2 regions of the Yimella radicis genome follow, and region 1 is predicted to be linked to the other one. Evidence: riboswitches for the same ligand, from Rfam matches in the RefSeq annotation. Region 1 holds a riboswitch; the other holds the start of a gene.
What was found. A riboswitch is a leader RNA that binds a small molecule or an ion and turns the genes downstream of it on or off. The one in region 1 is predicted to bind thiamine pyrophosphate.
Positions count from the first base shown of each region.

Region 1 (9,975 bases):
ACCGACGGCGACGTCGATGCCCTCGCAGCGAGCGACACCGTGGCCACGCTGTTGCCGGGCGTGGAGTTCTCCACCCGGATGCCGTACCCGCGGGCGCGTGACCTCATCGATGCCGGCGCCACGGTCGCACTCGCGAGCGACTGCAATCCGGGTACGTGTTACTCCAGTTCGATCCCGTTCGTCATCGCGCTGGCGGTGCGCGAGCTACGGATGACTCCTGCCGAGGCGGTATGGGCGGCGACTGCCGGGGCGGCGACGTCGTTGCGCCGCAACGACATCGGAGTGCTCACTCCGGGAGCGCGAGCCGACCTCGCAGTTCTCGATGCGCCGAGTCACCTGCACCTGGCGTACCGGCCGGGGGTGCCGATCGCTGCGGCGGTCGACCTTTGCGCGGGAGAAGAGCTGGATGAGCTGCACCTGGAGTAGGAATGAGGAAGGGCCGTACCGAATCGTCGCGGCCCTTCCTCATCGAGCGAAGGATCAGTCCTTCTCGACCGAGTAGTTGACGGTCTTGCCGTTGACCGACTTCACGACGGCCTTGAACTTCTGCTTGGAGCCGGCGACCTCGGCCTCACACTTGACCTCTTCACCGACCTTCGCCTTGAGGTCGTCGTCGCAGTCGACGTCCTTGACTTCCTTGTCGGGGTTGGTCGACTTGATGCGCTGCTCGATCTGCTTCTCGACGTCCTTCTCCTTCACAGCCGGTTCGCTACTGCACGCGGTGAGCCCGCCGAGGAGCAGGACACTGGTGAGGGACGCCGCTGCTGCGCGGCCGAGGCGGTTGGTCATGATGATTCTTCCTCCGAGGAATTGAGGTTTGTCCTCGTGGATCCTACGCAGGAATGCGCGCACCGAGGCGGCTCAGCAGTCGGCCAGTAGTCGCACCGGCTGCTCGACCGCATCGGCGACGAACCGCAGGAATCCGCCGGCTGAACCGCCGTCGCACACGCGGTGATCGAAGGTGAAACCGAGTTGGGTGACCTTGCGGACGGCGAGTTGTCCGTCGACCGCCCATGGCCGATCGATGATGCGTCCGACACCCAGCATCGCTGCCTCGGGGTGGTTGAGGATCGGTGTGGACCCGTCGACTCCCAACACGCCGTAGTTGTTCAGCGTGAAGGTGCCGCCGGTGAGTTCGCCGGGCGACAGGTCGCCGGTGCGGGCGCGAGCAGTCAGGTCGGCCAGCGCCTCGGCCAACCGGCCGGTGGTCATCTCCTGAGCACCGCGCACGACGGGAACGACCAGACCCCGGGGCGACTGGGCCGCGAACCCGAGATTGATCTGCTTGTGCCGCACGATCGTGTCGCCGTCGACGGACGCATTGAGTTCAGGGAACTGCTGGAGTCCGGCGACGCAGAACCGCGCCAGCAGCGCGAGCAGGCCGATGCCGGACGACTTCAACTGTGCGCGCACGGCCAGCAGTTCGGTGGCATCGACGTCGACCCAGGTGGTGGCGTCCGGGATCTCCCGACGCGAGGTCGACAGCTTCTCGGCGATGGCCTTGCGGACGCCGGTCAGCGGGATGCGTTCGTCACCGTCCGCGGCGACCACGGCCTTCTCGGGCTCGGCGGACTGCTTGTTCGTCCTGGCCGAGAGCGCCGACTCGATATCGCTGCGTCGCAACACAGTTCCCGAAGCCGGTCGCAGGGTGCGCAGGTCGAGGCCACCGTCGGCGGCGAGCTTGCGCACCAGCGGCGAGATGACCTGCGGGGCACGCTGCTGCGTGAACGCCGGCGGCAGGGAGGCTGTGGCGTCCACGCAGGAGCGGTCTGTGGCGCCGTTCAGCGCGCCGCGAGGGGCGCGCCGACGGCGGGTCTGGTCGGCGTGGCCCGTGCCGTACCCGATCAGGACGGCGCCGGAACCATGGTCGCCGTCCTCGCCCTGCACGGCCTCCGTGGCAGGGGCGTTGTCGGAGACCGTGATCAGCGGGGCACCGACTCTGACCACATCACCGGTGCTTCCGTGGCGAGTGGCGACCCGCCCGGCGTAGGGGATGGGTACCTCGACCGTGGCTTTGGCGGTCTCGACGACCACGACGTTCTGGTCGATCGACACCTCTGCCTGGTCGTGAACCAGCCACTCCACGATCTCGGCCTCGGTGAGTCCTTCGCCGAGGTCGGGCAGATTGAAGACGCGCTCAGCCACGGTTGTCACCGACGAACGGCTCGTCGTCCCACTGCAATCGGTCGATCGCATCGAGGATGCGGTCGACACCGGGCAGGTAGGTGTGCTCCAGCATCGGCGCCGGATACGGAAGCGGCAACCCGCTGACCCGCAGCACCGGGGCGGCCAGGGAGTGGAAGCAGCGTTCGGCGATCCGAGAGGCCAATTCGCCTGCGACGCCGGCAAATCCCTGCGCTTCGCTCACCACCACGCAGCGTCCGGTACGCCGCACCGACTCCATGACCGTCATGTCGTCCAACGGGACGATGCTGCGCAGATCGACGACCTCGACGTCGTAACCCTCTGCGGCGGCTGCTTCGGCCGCTTTCAGCGACACCGGTAGCGAGGGACCGTAGGCCACCAGGGTGACCTCCTTGCCCGGCCGGCGCACGGCGGCCAGACCGACAGGCGCCGAGGGAGTCTCGGTGTCGACGTCCGCCTTGCTCCAGTAGAGGACCTTCGGCTCCATGAAGATCACCGGGTCGGGATCGGCGATCGCCTCGCGCAGCATCCAGTATGCGTCCTGCGGCGTGGCCGGGGTGTAGACCTTCAGGCCGGGCGTGTGCGCGTAGTAGCCCTCGGAGGAGTCGCAGTGGTGCTCGACCCCACCGATGCCGCCGGCGTAGGGCACCCGGATGACCATCGGCAGCGTGACATTGCCGGCGGTGCGGTTGTGCATCTTCGCGACGTGAGAAGCGATCTGTTCGAACGCCGGGTAGGCGAACGCGTCGAACTGCATCTCGACCACGGGCCGGAAACCGGTGTAACACAGGCCGATCGCGAACCCGACGATGCCGGACTCAGCCAACGGCGTGTCGAAGCAGCGGTCCTCGCCGAAGTCGCGGGTCAACCCGTCGGTGATGCGGAAGACGCCGCCGAGGGTGCCGACGTCCTCACCGAAGACCAGGACGTCGTCGTTCTCGGTCATCGCATCGCGCAGCGCCTGGTTGATCGCCTTCGCAAAGGTCAGCGAGCTGGTGCGGGCAGGAGCGTCGATGGTGGTCATCGGGTCACCTCGTCGGCGGCCTGCAGTTCGCGGACGACCATGGCGCGGGCGTCCTCAACCTGAGGCGTCGTGGACTGGAAAACATTGTCGAACAAGGACATCGGGTCGACAACGGGGTCGGCGTTCATGCGGTCTCGCAGGTCGCAGGCCAACGCTTCGGCCTCCTGGCGGACCGCGTTGGCCTGGTCGTCGTTGAGCAGACCGCGTGAACGCAAGTACGCCTCGAGACGCGCGATCGGGTCACGGTCGAGCCAGGCGCAGACCTCGTCGCCGGAGCGGTAGCGGTTCGCGTCGTCGGCGTTGGTGTGTGCGTCCATGCGGTAGGTGTGCGCCTCGATGAGGAACGGACCCTTGCCGATGCGGCAGTGCTCGAGCGCCGCGTCCATGACGGCGAGCACCGCGGCCGGGTCGTTGCCGTCGACCTGCTCGCTGGCCACGCCGTAGCCGATTCCCTTGTACGCCAACGACGGTGCCTTCGTCTGCTTGGAGAGCGGGACGCTGATCGCGTACTTGTTGTTCTGCACGAAGAAGATCGCGGGCGCATCGAAGACCGCCGCGAAGTTCAGCGCCTCGTGGAAATCGCCCTCGCTGGTCGCACCGTCGCCGATGAAGCCGAGCGCGACGGAGTCCTCACCGCGACGCTTGAGGCCGTAGGCCGTGCCGGCTGCGTGCACCAGCTGCGTCGCCAGCGGAGTGCACTGGGCGGCCGTGCGGTGCTTCATCGGCTCGTACCCGCAGTGCGCGCTGCCGCGCAGCAGGGTCAGCACCTCGACCGGGTCGATGCCGCGGGTCACCAGAGCCATCGACTCGCGATAGGTCGGGAACATCCAGTCGCGCTCGGTGAGCGCACGGATCGCAGCGACCTGGCAGGCCTCCTGGCCACGCGAGGACGGATAGACCGCCAGCCGACCCTGTTTGGTCAGAGCGGTCGCCTGCAGATCGAAGCGGCGTCCGATCACCATGTGCCGCCAGACGTCCTGGAGCCGGTCGGCGTCCGGCATGACATAGGGACGACGGGTGCCGGTCTGGGTGACCTCGGCGCCGGTCGGGTCGATCAGCTGCACCGGTCGGGCCGAGGGCAGGAGGTCCTCGATCGTCGGATCATGGACTGTGGTCTGCATCACACTATCGTCGCGATCCGGGCCGACTGGCTCAAGTTCGGCGCAAAGGAGTGGATGATCGGCGCATGAATGCCGAAGATGAGATCAATTCGTCCAGTAGTGATGCACGCTCCGCACCCACGGCTGGACGATCGGCAGCGGCCCTGGACGTGGTTGATTCACGCATCCTGGCGGCGTTGCGCGAGGATTCCCGGCTGTCCGTGCGAGCGCTTGCCGAGAAGCTGCATCTGAGTCGGGCCGGGGCCTACGCGCGCATCGAGCGGTTGCGTGAACGAGGAGTGATCACCGGCTTCACGATCGCCATCGATCCCGCGGCGGCCGGCCTGACCACCACGGCGTACGTGGCGATCAACATCGAGCAGAACACCTGGCGGCGGGTCAGCGAGGAACTAGCGACGTTGCCCTATCTGGACACCATCTCGCTCATGGGTTCGGACTTCGACGTCCTCGTCCAGGTGCACGCGCCCGACAATGCCTCGCTGCGCACGCTCGTCCTCGAACGCATCCAGGCCATCCCGGGCGTCCTGGGCACCCGCACCTGGCTGGTGTTCGACGAGTCCCGTGGGGTCGGGACTCCGTGGGAGGCGTGAGCACATGGCTGTGTCTCCCGCTGCGGGCGGGGGATTCCGCGGCGGGAGGCACATGTCAAGCTGCGTGCGCCCTATGGACGACAAGGCTTGTCGGACTACTGGCCCTATGTCGCAGCCGGGAACGCGGTCGCTCTGGCGCTGCCGACCTACGAGCCGCTGACCGGGTCGACCGCAGCGAAGCGCTCGCCTGCGCGCGGTCGGCGGCGGCGGTGTACGAAGCGCACGTGGCCGCCGCGGCATCGCGGTACTCGTGGTGGAACCAACTGTCCGACCACCACCCGCGTCCGGCGCGGGATCTGCGGAGCTGACGCGGACCACGTCCGGACATACAGATCGCTTCTGGTCATCCAAATCACGACTGGCCGCGCAGGCGGCAGCCGTCGCGGACCGGGCGGCCAGAAGCGACCCGGTGGGCCGGACGTGAGGCTGTTGGTCAGGCCTTCTTCGTTGCCTTCTCCAGCGCCTTCTGGTGCTCCTTGACGACGACCTGCGGCGGGTGACCGGCGGTCTTGGTCCAGAATTCGGCGGCCTTGCGCTCACCCAGCGCACGCACACCCTGCGCGACGGCGGCGGCGAGCAGGACGAACAGCGCGGTCTCCTTGGCGGAGTAGTTCGGGTCGTGCTTGCCGACCGGCGCCGGCTGTCCGGTGACTGCGTGCCAACCCTGGTTGGTGACCTTGTTGGCGATCTGAGTTGCCGCCACACCGGCCGCAGCCGCGACGATCTTCCACACCACAGAGCCCATGAGTTCCTCCAAGTCAGCGGCCGTCACCGGCCGGTCGGGTCGATTTGTCTGGTCAGAGCCTGCCATGTTTCGCCCGGCTTGCACGTTTGCGCGCCCGATGATTCGGGCTGTGATCCCGGCCGCATGGAACGGCCGCCGACAAGACGCCGGCGAGACGGTGTAGCGTCCGATGCGGAAACGACAGGGGAGCGCACGGTGCGCTGAGAGTGCGGCGATCGGGCCGCAGACCCTCGAACCTGATCCGGTTAGTACCGGTGTAGGAAGTCGAGCCCCTCCTTGCATCCGAGGAGGATCAGTTGTTCCGGAGAACCTTCACCACCGCGTGCTGCGGCACCCTCGCCCTGGCCATCGCCGGCTGCTCGACCACCGGCGACGACAAGCCCGCAGCGACATCGTCCGGCAAGGTCACGACCGTCAAGCTCGTCACTCACGAGTCGTTCGTGATCCCCAAGGACGTGCAGGCCGAGTTCACCAAGACCACGGGATACCAACTGCAGGTGCTCGCCTCCGGGGACGCGGGCAAGCTCGCCAACGCGGTCGTGCTCGCCAAGGGCAACCCGACGGGCGACGTCGTGTTCGGCATCGACAACACCTTCGCTTCCCGGGTCGTCGACTCCGGTGCGCTCGCCGCCAACGAACCGAAGGCACTCCCGAAGAGCGCATCGAAGTACGCGTTACCCGGCGAAGCCGCGCAGTCGCTCGCGCCGATCGACTTCGGTGACGTGTGCGTCAACGTCGACGACGCCTGGTTCGCGGCGAAGAAGAAGGCGAAGCCGCAAAGCCTGGACGACCTCACCAAGCCCGAGTACAAGGACCTCTTCGTCACGCCCGGTGCCGCGACGTCCTCGCCCGGTATGGCCTTCCTGCTCGCCACTGTCGCGAAGTACGGCGACGACGGTTGGCAGGACTACTGGAAGAAGCTCAAGGCGAACGGCGTGAAGGTCACCAGCGGTTGGAGCGACGCGTGGGGCGTCGACTACACCGCCGGCGGCGGCAAGGGGACGCGTCCGATCGTGTTGTCGTACAACACTTCTCCCGCCGACACGATCAAGGACGGCAAGCCGACGACGTCCGCCATGACGGACTCCTGCTTCCGGCAGGTCGAGTACGCCGGCGTGCTGAAGGGCGCGAAGAACGAGCCCGGCGCGAAGGCGTTCATCGACTTCATGCTCGGCAAGAAGTTCCAGGCGTCGATGCCGAAGAACATGTACGTCTTCCCGGTCGATGACCAGGTGAAGCTGCCCGACGCCTGGCAGACCGCGGTCAAGGTGCCGGACAAGCCGTTGCAGGTCGACCCCACGAAGATCACGAAGAACCGGGACGACTGGCTGCGCCGCTGGCAGGACGCCGTCTCCGGGTGATGCCTACTCGCCTCGGGCGATCGCTCGTTCCGGCGCTCGCAGCACTGATCCCGCTGGCCTTCCTGGCGGTGTTCTTCCTGCTGCCCGTGTCGGCGATGGTCGCCCGAGGCCTGCACCTCGACGGGCAATGGTCCTTGGACGCGGTACGTGACGTCCTGACGAGGCCACGCACCCGCCGCGTCGTCTGGTTCACGGTGTGGATCAGCTCGCTCGCGACGCTCATCACCGTGCTGCTCGGCGTGCCGATCGCGTACGTCACCTACCGGCTGAAACTGCCGCTGACGGGGCTGGTGCGCGGGCTGCTGGTGATGCCCTTCGTGCTGCCGACCGTCGTGGTCGGCATCGCGTTCCGTAGCCTGCTGTCGACGTCCGGTCCCTTGGGTTTCCTGGGTTGGGACGGCTCGTGGCAGGCGATTCTCGCCGCCCTGGTGTTCTTCAACATCGCGGTGGTCGTGCGCACCGTCGGCGGACGCTGGCAGTCGCTCGATCCACGGCAGGCCGAGGCTGCGGCCTCGCTCGGCGCGAGTCCGTGGACGGTGCTGCGAACCGTCACTCTGCCGGCGTTGCGTCCGGCCGTCGTCTCCGCCGCGATGGTGGTGTTCCTCTTCTGTGCCGGGTCCTTCGGCGTGGTGCTGACGCTCGGCGGGGTGCGCTACTCGACGGTCGAGACCGAGATCTACCTGCTGACCACGAACTTCCTCGACCTGCGCGCCGCCGCGGTGCTGAGCCTGCTACAGGCACTGGTCGTGATCGCACTGCTGTTGCTGACCGAACGCATCACCGACCGTGGCGAGACCCGTCTTCGATCGGGCACCTTTGTGCAGCAACGGGTTCGGCGCAGCGATCTGCCTCACCTATTGCTCACCGGCGCCGCGTTGATCTTCGTGCTGGCGCCGCTGGTCACCCTCGTCGCCCGGTCGCTGCAGGTCGGTGACGGCTGGGGCTTGGCCCATTACCGCAAGCTCACACAGGTCGGATCGGTGCCGGCCCTGCAGGTCAGCGTCTTCGATGCGCTGCTGACCTCGTTGCGGGTGGCGGTCGACGCCACCTTGCTCGCGATGCTCCTCGGACTGCTGGTCAGCTTCGTGATCACCCGGCGTCCGACCTCGGCGGGCGGACGCCGTCTGCTGTCGGCGCTGGACGCCACCTTCATGCTGCCGCTGGGTATCTCCGCGGTCACCGTCGGGTTCGGCTTCCTGATCGCGTTGGACGAGCCGCCGCTCGACCTGCGCTCGTCGCCGCTCCTCGTCCCGGTCGCGCAGGCGCTCGTCGCTCTGCCGCTGGTGGTGCGGGTGATGGCGCCCGCGCTGCGCTCGGTCGACCCGCGGGAACGGGAAGCGACCGCTGCACTCGGTGCCAGCCCGATGAGGGTGTTCTGGGACGTCGACCGGCGGGTTTTGACCAAGCCGCTGCTGGCTGCGACCGGGTTCGCCTTCGCCGTGTCGTTGGGTGAGTTCGGCGCGACGAGTTTCCTTGCGCGGCCGGAGAATCCGACTCTGCCCGTGGTGATCTACCAACTGATCGGTCGCCCCGGCGCCGACCACTTCGGCATGGCCCTCGCGGCGTCCGTGATCCTCGCCGGTGTGACTGCGACGATCATGGTCGCGGTCGAGCGACTGCGCGGTCGGACGGGAAGTTGGTGAGCATGCAAGAGGGTCTGGTGGTGAACGACGTCCGCGTCCGTTTCGGCGCGACGGTGGCCGTGAACGACGTCTGCCTCGAGCTTGCGATGGGCCAGGTGATGTCGATCCTCGGACCGTCCGGTTGCGGAAAGTCCACCCTGCTCCGGGTCATCGCCGGGCTGCAGGACCTCGAAGCCGGCACCGTCGGTTTCGACGGTCAGGACGTCACGCGCGTACCGACCCACCGCCGTGGGTTCGGGTTGATGTTCCAGGACGGGCAACTGTTCGGTCATCTCGACGTCGGCGGCAATATCGCCTACCCGCTGCGGCGGCAGGGGGTTGCGTCCCGCGAACGCACCGCCCGGATCACCGAACTGCTTGAGCTCGTCGGACTCGCCGGCTACGAGAAACGCTCGATCAACACGCTCTCCGGCGGACAACAGCAGCGCGTGGCGCTCGCCAGAGCGCTCGCCCCACGACCGCGACTGCTGCTGTTGGACGAGCCGCTGTCGGCTCTCGACCGCGACCTGCGAGAGCGGCTGGCCACCGATCTGCGCCGCATCCTCACCGAGACGGGCACGACCGCATTGCTGGTCACGCACGACCATGACGAAGCACTCACTGTCGCTGATCAGCTGGCGGTCATGCTCGCCGGCCGCATCGTGCAGCACGGTCCGGCGCAGCAGGTCTGGCGTGAGCCACGCGGCCGGGAGGTGGCGCGCATGCTCGGCTACCGAACCGAGGTGGATGCCCGGCGTTGGTCGTCCGCCGGCCTCCCGGGAGCGAATGCCGACGGACCGGTTCTGTTGCGCGACAACGCTTTCCGCGTCTCCGATGCCGGCACGTTCGAAGGAGTCGTACGGGAGACGCGTGCGGTGAGCGGGGGTTCGGCACTGACCGTCGAGCTGCCCGGCGTCGGCCTCGTCCCGGCGGTGGGGGACGACCCGTCGTCCGCGCGCCCAGACGAATCGGTCAGGCTGGAACTCAACCCGCACGCGATCACCACGTCGAAGGCCGAGGCATGACCGAACTCATCGACATCCACTGTCACGGCGGACTCGGTCATGAGTTCGGAGCAGACGTGAAGGCAAGTCGCGCCGCCGCCGGCTATCACCGGTCGCAAGGGGTCTCGCAGCTTGTCGCCAGCCTCGTCTCCGGCACGGCAGAGACGATAGAGCACTCGGTGCGCGTGCTCGCCCCGCTCGTCGCCGACGGCACGTTGCTCGGCATCCACCTCGAAGGCCCCTTCCTGTCGGACGCGCGGCGCGGCGCTCACGACCCGACCGCCCTGCGCGATGCCGACCGCGCGTTGATCGAGCAACTCGCGGCCGTCGCGGAGCACGCCGGAGCGCCGAATGCGTTGCGCC
Region 1 is NZ_BAAGZR010000003.1:274,504-284,478, reverse strand. It holds gene hutI (imidazolonepropionase) at 1-426, shown strand, start outside; gene ACYU8W_RS03140 (DUF4333 domain-containing protein) at 481-789, opposite strand; gene ACYU8W_RS03135 (dihydrolipoamide acetyltransferase family protein) at 862-2,145, opposite strand; gene ACYU8W_RS03130 (alpha-ketoacid dehydrogenase subunit beta) at 2,138-3,169, opposite strand; gene ACYU8W_RS03125 (thiamine pyrophosphate-dependent dehydrogenase E1 component subunit alpha) at 3,166-4,290, opposite strand; gene ACYU8W_RS03120 (Lrp/AsnC family transcriptional regulator) at 4,356-4,880, shown strand; gene ACYU8W_RS03115 (DUF4235 domain-containing protein) at 5,314-5,652, opposite strand; TPP riboswitch at 5,798-5,905, shown strand; gene ACYU8W_RS03110 (thiamine ABC transporter substrate-binding protein) at 5,922-6,986, shown strand; gene ACYU8W_RS03105 (ABC transporter permease) at 6,986-8,629, shown strand; gene ACYU8W_RS03100 (ABC transporter ATP-binding protein) at 8,632-9,633, shown strand; gene ACYU8W_RS03095 (N-acetylglucosamine-6-phosphate deacetylase) at 9,630-9,975, shown strand, end outside.

Region 2 (9,975 bases), on a different contig from region 1:
CCGGCACCGATGTAGTCGATCCACTCCTGCTGCTGTTGCGCCCACCGGGCGAGTTCGACGGTGCCGGTCGTCAGTCCGATGACGGCCTCGTTGCCGAGCATGGCCCGGGCCGCGTCGGCGGGCAGATCGTCCGTACCGAGGTGCACCCCGTGCACCGGCGCGCCGTGCAGGCGGGCGGCGTGCGCCACATCCGTGCGGTCGTCCACCAGAACCCTCGTCGCCGGCGCAACTGCGTGCACGGCGTCGGCCACCGCGATGCTGAGGTCGAGCAGTTGCCTGGTCGTGGCCTGTTTTGCCCGCACCTGCACGACGCCTACTCCTGCTGCTGCGGCGTCCGCAGCGATCTCGACCGTGCGACGCGAGGTGCCCGACGTCACCAGGTAGCACCGCAGATCCAGGGACGTGCTCAGCCGCTGCACCATCGGGTGCTCACCTCCAGATGAGCTGGTCCGATCCGGTCGAGAGCGTCCAGCAGCTCCACCTTGAAGCTGCCGGGGCCGGCGCTCTTGCGGGCGGCGTCCTCGGCGGCGGAGCTCATCAGGGCGACAGCGGTGAGGGCCGCATCGAGGGGGGTCGCCACCGTGATGAACGCCGTGACCAGCGCGCTCAGCAGGCAACCGGTTCCGGTCACCTGGGTGAGGCGTGCGTCGCCGCCGGTCGATCCGATGACCCGTTGCCCGTCGGTGATGACGTCCAACTCGCCGGACACGACCACGACACACCTTGCGTCGTGTGCCAATCGGGCCGCATCGTCGATGACGGCCCGGGAGGAGCACGTGGTGTCGGCGCCACGAGCGCCACCGTCCGCCCCGGCCAACGCACGGATTTCGGACGCGTTGCCCCGGATCGCTCCCGGATGGTGGCGAACAAGGTTGCGCGCCAGGGGAGTTCGCACCGGAGTCGGTCCGACGACCGCAGGGTCGAGTACCCATGGACGGCCGCCGTCACGGGCAGCTGCGACCGTCGGCAGGATCGCTGCCGCGGTCTCCTCGCCCAGAGCAGCGAGGTTCACCAACAGCGCGTCCGCGCCCCGGACGAGGGTGGGTGCCTCGCCGATCGTGGCGGTCATCAGTGGACGGGCACCGGCGGCGAGCAAACCATCGGCGACGAACGGCGCGGATACGGCTCCGGTGAGGCAGTGGACCAACGGGGCCTTCACTCTCATTGCGTCCAGGAGCGATGCAACATCAGGAGTGTGCATGGGCGGTCCCCTTCGCAGCAGGGTGAAGGTCGAGTTGTCGGACGTCGTCGCGCGGCCCCAGGTGCCCGCAGGAAGCCACGAGCAGACCGGCGAGCACCAGCAGAGCCACGACAGCCGTCCGATGACCGATCGCGTGCTGCAGTTGCGGCAACCAGAAGGGATGCAGCGCGGGGACGATGATCGACAGGCTGTAGGCCGTGCCGTAACCGGTCGACCTGATGGCTGCCGGAAAACCTTCGGCGAGATAGGCGCCGACGGGTCCGTAGCCGCAGACCGTGATGACCTGCAACAGACAGGCGAGGGCCATCGCGCGCCCGATCTGGGAGGTGCCGACCAGCTCGAGCCAGACCAGCGGTCCACTCACCGCCGCCAGCAGACCCCACAGGACGAAGAACCGTCTCCGGCCCACCAGGGTCGACAGGTGACCGGTGCACGCCATGACCATCGCCTGCGCGACGGCGGCCGCGCCCATTGTCCAGGCCGCGGTCGTGGTGTCCAGGCCGACGCTGCGACGCAGCTCGTCCGGCAACGCGATCACGACCAGGTTGGTCATGATCCACAGGCCGGTCATCAGCCCGAACAGTTGCCAGAACGAGCGGCGGTGCTGTCCGAGGAACAAGTCCCGCAACCCGATTCGTGAGCTAGCGGCCGCTGTTGCGCGGTCGGCGACCTGGCGTCGGTAGAAGTGCAGCAGAGTCAGCGAGGCAACGCCGCCGGCGACGAAGGGTACCCGCCAACCCCAGGTTTCGTAGGCGCCGGGATCAAGCAGCGACAGCAGCGCCCAGGTGGTGAAGGCGATCGTCGCCTGCGCCCACGGTGCCATCGACATGATCAGCCCTGAGTAGAGACCGCGCAGGCGCGGACGCGACCATTCCATCGCCAGCGGGATGGCGGCCGAGTACTCACCGGCGATGAACACGCCACCCAGGAAGCGCATCGCCAGGATCCACCAGATCGCCGCCGCGCCGATGACCTCATGGGTGGGGGTCACCGCGATACCGAGGGTGCACGTGGCGGTTCCACCGATCGCCACGGTCGCGGTTCGGGTACGTCCGAACCGGTCGCTGAGCCGGCCGAAGACGACGCCACCCACGGGTCGTCCCAGCAGCATCGCCATCACGACGATCGTCGCGCCGGCAGCGCCACCGTGCGGGCCGGTGATGGCCGGAAGGGCAGGGGCCAGCGCGACGAGGGGCAGGAAGATGTGGACCTGATCCACGAAATTGCCGGCCACTCCGCCCCGCAGGGCGGCGCGGCCCTGCGGGGAGAGGGTGTCGGTGTGTTCGCGGTCGGTGGCCGCTGCGCTCACTGGGCCGCGTCGACGTAGACGCTGGCGCCGAGCTCGATGAACTCGCGCGACTTGTCCCGCATCCCAGCCATTGCCGACTTGTGTTGATCCCGGATGTCCTGGCTGATCCGCATCGAGCAGAACTTCGGTCCGCACATCGAACAGAAGTGCGCCGTCTTGGCGCCTTCGGCCGGCAGCGTCTCGTCATGGAAGGCGATCGCTGTGTCGGGGTCGAGCGAGAGCGCGAACTGGTCGTGCCAGCGGAACTCGAAGCGTGCCTTCGACAAGGCGTCGTCGCGCACGCGCGCTCCGGGGTGTCCCTTGGCGACATCGGCCGCGTGCGCCGCGATCTTGTAGGTGATGACCCCGGTCTTCACGTCATCTCGGTTGGGCAAGCCCAGGTGCTCCTTGGGGGTGACATAGCACAGCATCGCCGTGCCGTGCTGGGCGATGACTGCGGCACCGATCGCGGAGGTGATGTGGTCGTATCCCGGCGCGATGTCGGTGACCAGCGGACCGAGCGTGTAGAACGGCGCTCCGCGGCACCAGTCCTGTTGCAGTTCGACGTTTTCCGGCACGAGGTGCAGGGGCACGTGTCCCGGGCCCTCGACCATCACCTGCACGTCGTACTCCCAGGCGCGCTCGGTGAGTTCGGCCAGGGTCCGCAGTTCGGAGAACTGGGCCTCGTCGTTCGCGTCGGCCACCGATCCAGGACGCAGTCCGTCGCCGAGGCTGAATGCGATGTCGTACTGGGCGAAGATCTCGCACAGCTCGTCGAAGTGGGTGTAGAGGAACGACTCCTCGTGGTGTGCCAGGCACCAGCCGGCCATGATCGATCCACCTCGACTCACGATGCCGGTGACGCGTTCGGCGGTGAGCGGGACGTACCGCAGGAGCACCCCGGCGTGGATCGTCATGTAGTCGACCCCCTGTTCGGCTTGCTCGATCACGGTGTCGCGGAAGATTTCCCAAGTGAGGGCGTCGGCGCGTCCGTCGACCTTCTCCAGGGCCTGGTAGATCGGCACCGTGCCGATCGGCACGGGGGAGTTGCGGACGATCCACTCGCGGGTGGTGTGGATGTCGTCGCCGGTCGACAGGTCCATGACCGTGTCGGCGCCCCAGCGCGTCGCCCAGCTGAGCTTGGAGACCTCTTCCTCGATGGAGGAGGTGACCGCGGAGTTGCCGATGTTCGCGTTCACCTTGGTGAGGAACCGGCGGCCGATGATCATCGGCTCCGACTCCGAATGATTGATGTTGGACGGGATGATCGCGCGACCCGCCGCCAACTCCTCGCGAACGACTGAGACGTCGACGTTCTCGCGCAGCGCGACGTAGCGCATCTCGGCCGTCACTTTGCCCTGACGCGCGTAGTGCATCTGGGTGACGGTGCGACCAGGCTTGGCGCGCAACGGATTTCGTCGCTCACCGCGCCATTCGTCGGAAGCTTGGCCGCGACGGACGGCGGAGCGTCCGTCGTCCTGCAGGGTGCGTTCGCGACCCTCGTAGGTCTCGACATCGTCGCGGCTTGTGATCCAGCCGGAACGAGTGGCGGGTAGGCCGACGGCAGGATCGCTGCCGGGGCCCGCGGTGCGGTAGACATACACATCGGGATTCGTTGTGCCGTCGGGGGATTCGTCGAGGCTGATCGCGGTGACGGGCACGCAGATGTCGCCGTCGACGAGGTGGTGGAGGCGGTGCTTGGGATGAATCTCGGACATCGAGATCTCCTCACTTCCTTCGCCGGAATGACCCGGGCAGGTTCGGACGGTCCGAGCGGCGTCAGCTCGATCTCAGCCCTCTGCCGAGGGCTCCCGTGTGGGTGTCGCCACCGTAACCCATGTCACTTACGGTGTCGCACATGGTCCGTCCACCAGCCGTCGTCTCGATCGCCGGCAGTGACCCGAGTGGAGGTGCGGGAATCCAGGCAGATCTGAAGACCTTCGGCGCACTCGGTGCGTACGGCATGAGCGTTCTCACAGCACTGACTGCGCAGAACACGATCGGTGTGCAGAAGGTGTTACCAATCAATTCGGAATTCGTTGCGGCACAGCTCGATTCGGTGACAAGTGACGTGCGTGTTGACGGTGTGAAGATCGGTGTTCTGGGCTCAGCGGGGGTCGCTGAGGTGATCCGCCCGACGCTCCTGCACATGCGTGATCGCGGGGTGCCGATCGTGCTCGATCCGGTGCTGGTCGCAACCTCCGGAGACCGCCTCGGCGACGCGTCGGTGACGTCTGTGCTGCGTGACCTGCTGCCCGTTGTCAGCGTTGTGACACCGAACCTGTCGGAGGCCGCCGCATTGACCGCCACCCCTGTTGCGACCGACGAGCGGGGGATGCGCGATCAAGCCATGGGCCTGCTCGACCTCGGTGTGCCCGCGGTGCTCATCACGGGTGGCCACCTCGACGGCGACGCGGTCGACCTATGGGTCGACGCACTCGGCTTCGAACGGTTCGCAGCCCCGCGCATCCCCACGACCAACACGCACGGCACGGGCTGCAGCTTGTCGTCCGCGCTGGTCGCCCTGCGTCCGCAGCGGCCCGACTGGCACACCACCGTGACCGACGCAAAGGGCTGGCTGACCGACGCGCTGCGCGCGGCCGACTCGCTCGAGATCGGCGCCGGTCACGGGCCGGTGCACCACTTCCACCGATGGTGGTGACCGCCGCTGAGCGACCGATTCGGGCCGTCCGGCGCGAGTCGCAGCGGCCAGAGTGTGGCCGATGACACACTCGCGCCATGGGTGCTTACAGCGACGAGTATCAGCGCAGCATGGCCGACCCCGAGGGCTTCTGGCTGGACGCGGCATCGGCAGTGCACTGGTTCAAGAAGCCGACCCAGGCGCTCGACGACACGAACCCTCCGTTCTACCGGTGGTACCCCGGCGCCCAGACCAACATCTGTTACAACGCGCTCGATCGCCACGTGATCGAGGGCCGGGCCGACCAGACGGCGTTGATCTACGACAGCCCGGTCACCGAGGGCCGGTGCAGCTACAGCTACGCCGAGCTGCTCGATCTGGTCGGGCGGGCGGCCGGGGTGCTGAAGGCGCTCGGTGTGGGCAAGGGCGATCGTGTCGTCGTGTACCTGCCGATGATTCCCGAAGCGGTGATCACGATGCTGGCGTGCGCCCGGATCGGTGCGGTGCACTCGGTCGTGTTCGGCGGTTTTGCGCCGGCCGAGCTCGCCGCCCGCATCGACGACGCGCGGCCCAAGGTCGTCGTCACCGCGTCGTGCGGTGTGGAGCGGACCCGCGTCATCCCGTACAAGCCGATGGTCGATGAGGCGATCGAGCGCGCCGAGCACAAGCCCGATCGCGTACTGCTGGTGCAGCGTCCGCAACTCCAGGCCGAGACGGGGGAGCGCGACATCGATTGGGCGACGGCGATGAAACCGGGCGCCGTCGAGCCGGCGGGCTGTGAGACGGTCGCGGCAACCGACCCCCTCTACGTGCTGTACACCTCCGGCACGACCGGCAAGCCGAAGGGCATCGTGCGCGATCACGGTGGATACCAGGTTGCGCTGCAGTGGTCGATGACGAACGTCTACGGCATGGAACCGGGTGACGTATGGTTCACCGCGTCCGACGTGGGGTGGGTCGTCGGCCACTCCTACATCGTCTACGGACCCCTCATCGCCGGCTGCACGACGATCGTGTTCGAGGGCAAACCCGTTGGTACACCCGACGCCTCGACCTTCTGGCGGGTCATCGCCGAATACAGCGTGAAGGCGTTGTTCACCGCGCCGACCGCCTTCCGGGCGATCAAGAAGGAAGACCCGGATGCGGCGTTGATAGCCGGCCACGACCTGTCGTCGTTCCGCACCCTCTTCATGGCCGGCGAGCGTCTCGACCCCGACACCTGGCAGTGGGCCACCGACAAGCTCAGGGTGCCTGTGGTCGACAACTGGTGGCAGACCGAGACCGGCTGGCCGATCGCGTCCAACCAGATCGGGCTCGAGCAGTTGCCGATCAAGCCGGGATCAGCGGCGGTGCCGACCCCCGGCTACGACGTGCAGATCCTCGACTCGATGGGTGAACAGGTGCCGCCGGGCACCGAGGGCGCGGTCTGCATCAAGCTGCCGCTCCCGCCCGGCACACTCCCGACACTCTGGCAGGACGACGCCCGGTACGAGTCGTCGTACCTGTCGGCCTACCCGGGCTACTACCTCACCGGCGACGGCGGCTACATCGACGACGACGGCTACCTGTTCGTGCTCGGCCGCACCGACGACGTGCTCAACGTCGCCGGGCACCGGCTCTCCACCGGCGGCATCGAAGCGGCGCTGGCCGGCCACCCTGCGGTCGCGGAGTGTGCGGTGATCGGTGTTGCCGATCCGTTGAAGGGTCAGGTGCCGCGTGCGCTGGTCGTGTTGAAGGCCGGCGACAAGTGGGCCAACCTCGACGATGCCGGGCTCACACAGTTGCGCACCGAGCTCGGACAGCGGGTGCGCGAGGAGGTCGGCGCCATCGCCACCCTGCAGCAGGTCGACGTCGTCGCCGCACTGCCCAAGACCCGGTCGGGCAAGATCCTTCGCAAGACGATGCGCCAGATGGCCGACGGCCAGGACGCGCAGGTGCCCTCGACCATCGAGGACCCTTCCGTGCTCGACGCCCTCGCGGAAACCCTCGGGCGACAAGGCACTTCGCAGGGTTAAGGCACTTCGCAGGGTTATGGTCGCGGAGCGAGCCGTACCTCGGGTGAAGACGCGGGTCACCGCCCGGACGGTCGGGTCGCAGCGATCCTCTCGTTGCCCTCGGGGTCGGCGAAGATCACCCGTGCACTGCGGGCCCGTGCATTCCGCGGTGCGGGCGCCGAACGGCAACGCAATTGTGAGTTAGCGAACCTCGCGCGGTTGCTCCATCGGGCCGAATCCGGTGTGCCACAACCGATCTGCGAGGTCGAGTGCGGCTGCGGCCCACGGTGTCATCCGCTCGCCGTGCGCGAAGTCGATGGGAGTGAACCGCACCAACGCGCCCATCGCTGCGGGTCCGAGTTCGACGGTGCCGACAGCGGTGGCGTCGTCGTCGCAGGGGCGTAGATCATCGGGGGTGCCGCACACGAACATCGCGGTCGTCGCCTGTGGCGTCACCGCGTCCGTCGCCAGATAGGCGGAGCCGGCGCGGTTCGCGTCGGCTGCGTCGAGCAGCTCGGTCTCGACGGCCTCAAGGTCAACGTCGAGGTTCGCGCCGGAGCGGACGGTCTGGTCGAGGAGGTTGAGTGGCACGTCGGCCGTGCCCTTGTTGATGGTGTTGATGCCGCCGGAGAAGCGGGGGTTGAGCTCATGCGGGCGGAAACCGTCGGCTGTGAGGATGCCGTCGATTCCGAACGCGCCGCGGTAGCGGTGTTCTCCAGCAAGCGCCTCACCGACGCGTCGTGCAGCGGTGCGCATCTCGTCGCGCTGCGTCGAGATCGGATCCCACCACGTGGAAACGCCGGCTTGCACGAATCGGTGCCCGCCCGCTGGGCGCAACATGCACAGCTCGACCGGCCGCAGCACGAGCACGCCCCGGTCGGTGACGATGCCGTGAATGCTGCACGGCTGACCCTCCAGGAAAGGCATCACCCGCGCACGCTCGCCAGCTGCGGCCACCTCGCGGAAGACGGTTGACGGGTCGGTCCCAGGACGCACCCACCACACCTTGGCGGCGCCGCCGTTCATGCCCTGCGACGCGTCCGCCGAAATCACCACGCCGGCGCCGCGGTCCAGGCGAAGAACGCTGTCGCGCAGCGATTTCGAGTCCGCGGGGACCACCTGCTCGGGAGGTGTCCGAAGACCGGCGGCCTCGAAGATCGCGCCGCACAACGTCTTGTCCTCGAGCGACTCGTCGGCCAGTGATCTGCCGCCGATGACGTCGCGTCCGAAGACCTTCGCGTCACTCGCCGTCGGAGTCGCGTTGAGCACGAGCGCGGTGCCCTCCGGGTCGAAGCTGTCGACCGCAGCGAGCACGTGAGCGGGCGGGTTGTTGAGCACGTGTCGCCACCCTGCCAACTCATCCATCACCGACTGAACAGGCGCTTCGTAGGTCGCGCGGACGACGGTGAGGTCGTCGCCGCTGGGGAGGGGGCCGGTGCCGTCACCGAAGGTGACGATCAGCTGTTCGGTCACCCCGAGGGTGCGGTAGTGCTCGACCCGCGGGGTCGCGGATGCCAGCACCGGCGCGAACACCACGAGCTTGCGTCCGCGCAGTCGCTCGGCCTCTTGCGTTCGCAGCAGGTTGACCAGTCGGGTGAGTGCCTCGTTCACACCATGGGCTCGGCCTCGATGGTGAACCCCTGCGCGCGCAGCCGCTCGATGTAGGGCATGCCCAATGCCGTTGCGGGAGTGAGCAATCCACCCTGGCGTCCATCCGGGAGTGGGAGTTCGTCGCGCTGCAGTGCCAAGGCGAGGCCGGCCTCGCCGAGCATCACGCACGTCGCCGCGTACCCGGGGTCACCCTGCGCGGCGACGATCGAGTGCCACTTCTTACCGGTGGTCGTCGTGGTGCGGATATCCATCTTGAAGAAGCCCTCGTTGCGGGCCTTCTCGCTCGGTCCGGTGCCGGGCGCCGGCACAACCTTCTTGACCACCGGCCGAAGCACGCCGACGTTCATCGCCGCGACTGCACCGCCGAGGCCGGCTGCGACGCCATACCCTGTGAGCCGTCCACCGACGCCCTTGCCGGTCTTCATGACCTCGCGGTAGCGGAATGTGCGTCCGTACGCATATCCGGACAGGGCGTTGCTGCGGCGCACGATGCGGGTGTTGTAGGTGGCCATGACGAAGGGGGCGGTCCACGCGCCGATCTCGGCGTCCTCGCGCACTGCCGCGGAGTCCTTCCACTCGCCGGACGGCTCGGCCGAGCGGTCGGGGGAGAGGCCGAACTTGTCGGTGACCACCTTGCGGCGTTCCTTGTCACCCTTGATCGCGTCGACCTGACCCATCATCGAGGCAACGGTGCCACCGCTGACGCCACCCTTCATCGACGCGTACGTGGTGGTGTCACCGAGTTCGCCGTCGCCGGCTTCACGCACGGCGTTCGCCAGTACGAATACACCGATGTCGGAGGGCACCGAGTCATATCCGCAGGAGGGGACGATGCGCGCTCCGGAGGCATTGGCGCGCTCGTCGAAGGCGTCGATCGCGTCGCGGTGGAAGAGCACCTCGCCGGTCAGGTCCACGTAGTCGGTGCCGGCATCGGCGCAGGCCTCGACCAGCGGCAGGCCGTAGGAGGCGTACGGTCCCACGGTCGTGATGACGACCTTCGTCCGCTCCACCATCGCCTTCAGCGACGCCGGGTCGGAGGAGTCGGCGGTGAGCAACGGCCACTCGCGAGCTGCTGCGGGCAGGTCGCCGCGACTGTCGGCGAGCTTGGTTTCGCTGCGGCCGGCGAGGCCGATGCGGGTGCCTTCCGGGGCGTGCTTGGCCAGGTGGGCGGCGGTGAGCTCACCGACGAAACCGGTGGCGCCGAACAGGACGATGTCAAACTCGCGGGTACGGGAATCCA
Region 2 is NZ_BAAGZR010000001.1:93,778-103,752, reverse strand. It holds gene ACYU8W_RS00480 (thiamine phosphate synthase) at 1-422, opposite strand, end outside; gene thiM (hydroxyethylthiazole kinase) at 407-1,165, opposite strand; gene ACYU8W_RS00470 (MFS transporter) at 1,188-2,510, opposite strand; gene thiC (phosphomethylpyrimidine synthase ThiC) at 2,507-4,207, opposite strand; TPP riboswitch at 4,205-4,314, opposite strand; gene thiD (bifunctional hydroxymethylpyrimidine kinase/phosphomethylpyrimidine kinase) at 4,348-5,151, shown strand; gene ACYU8W_RS00455 (acetate--CoA ligase) at 5,229-7,145, shown strand; gene ACYU8W_RS00450 (hypothetical protein) at 7,326-8,735, opposite strand; gene ACYU8W_RS00445 (saccharopine dehydrogenase family protein) at 8,732-9,975, opposite strand, start outside.
Region 2: it holds a riboswitch for thiamine pyrophosphate, as region 1 does, so the genes downstream of both, thiC (phosphomethylpyrimidine synthase ThiC) here and ACYU8W_RS03110 (thiamine ABC transporter substrate-binding protein) in region 1, are expected to answer to the same signal.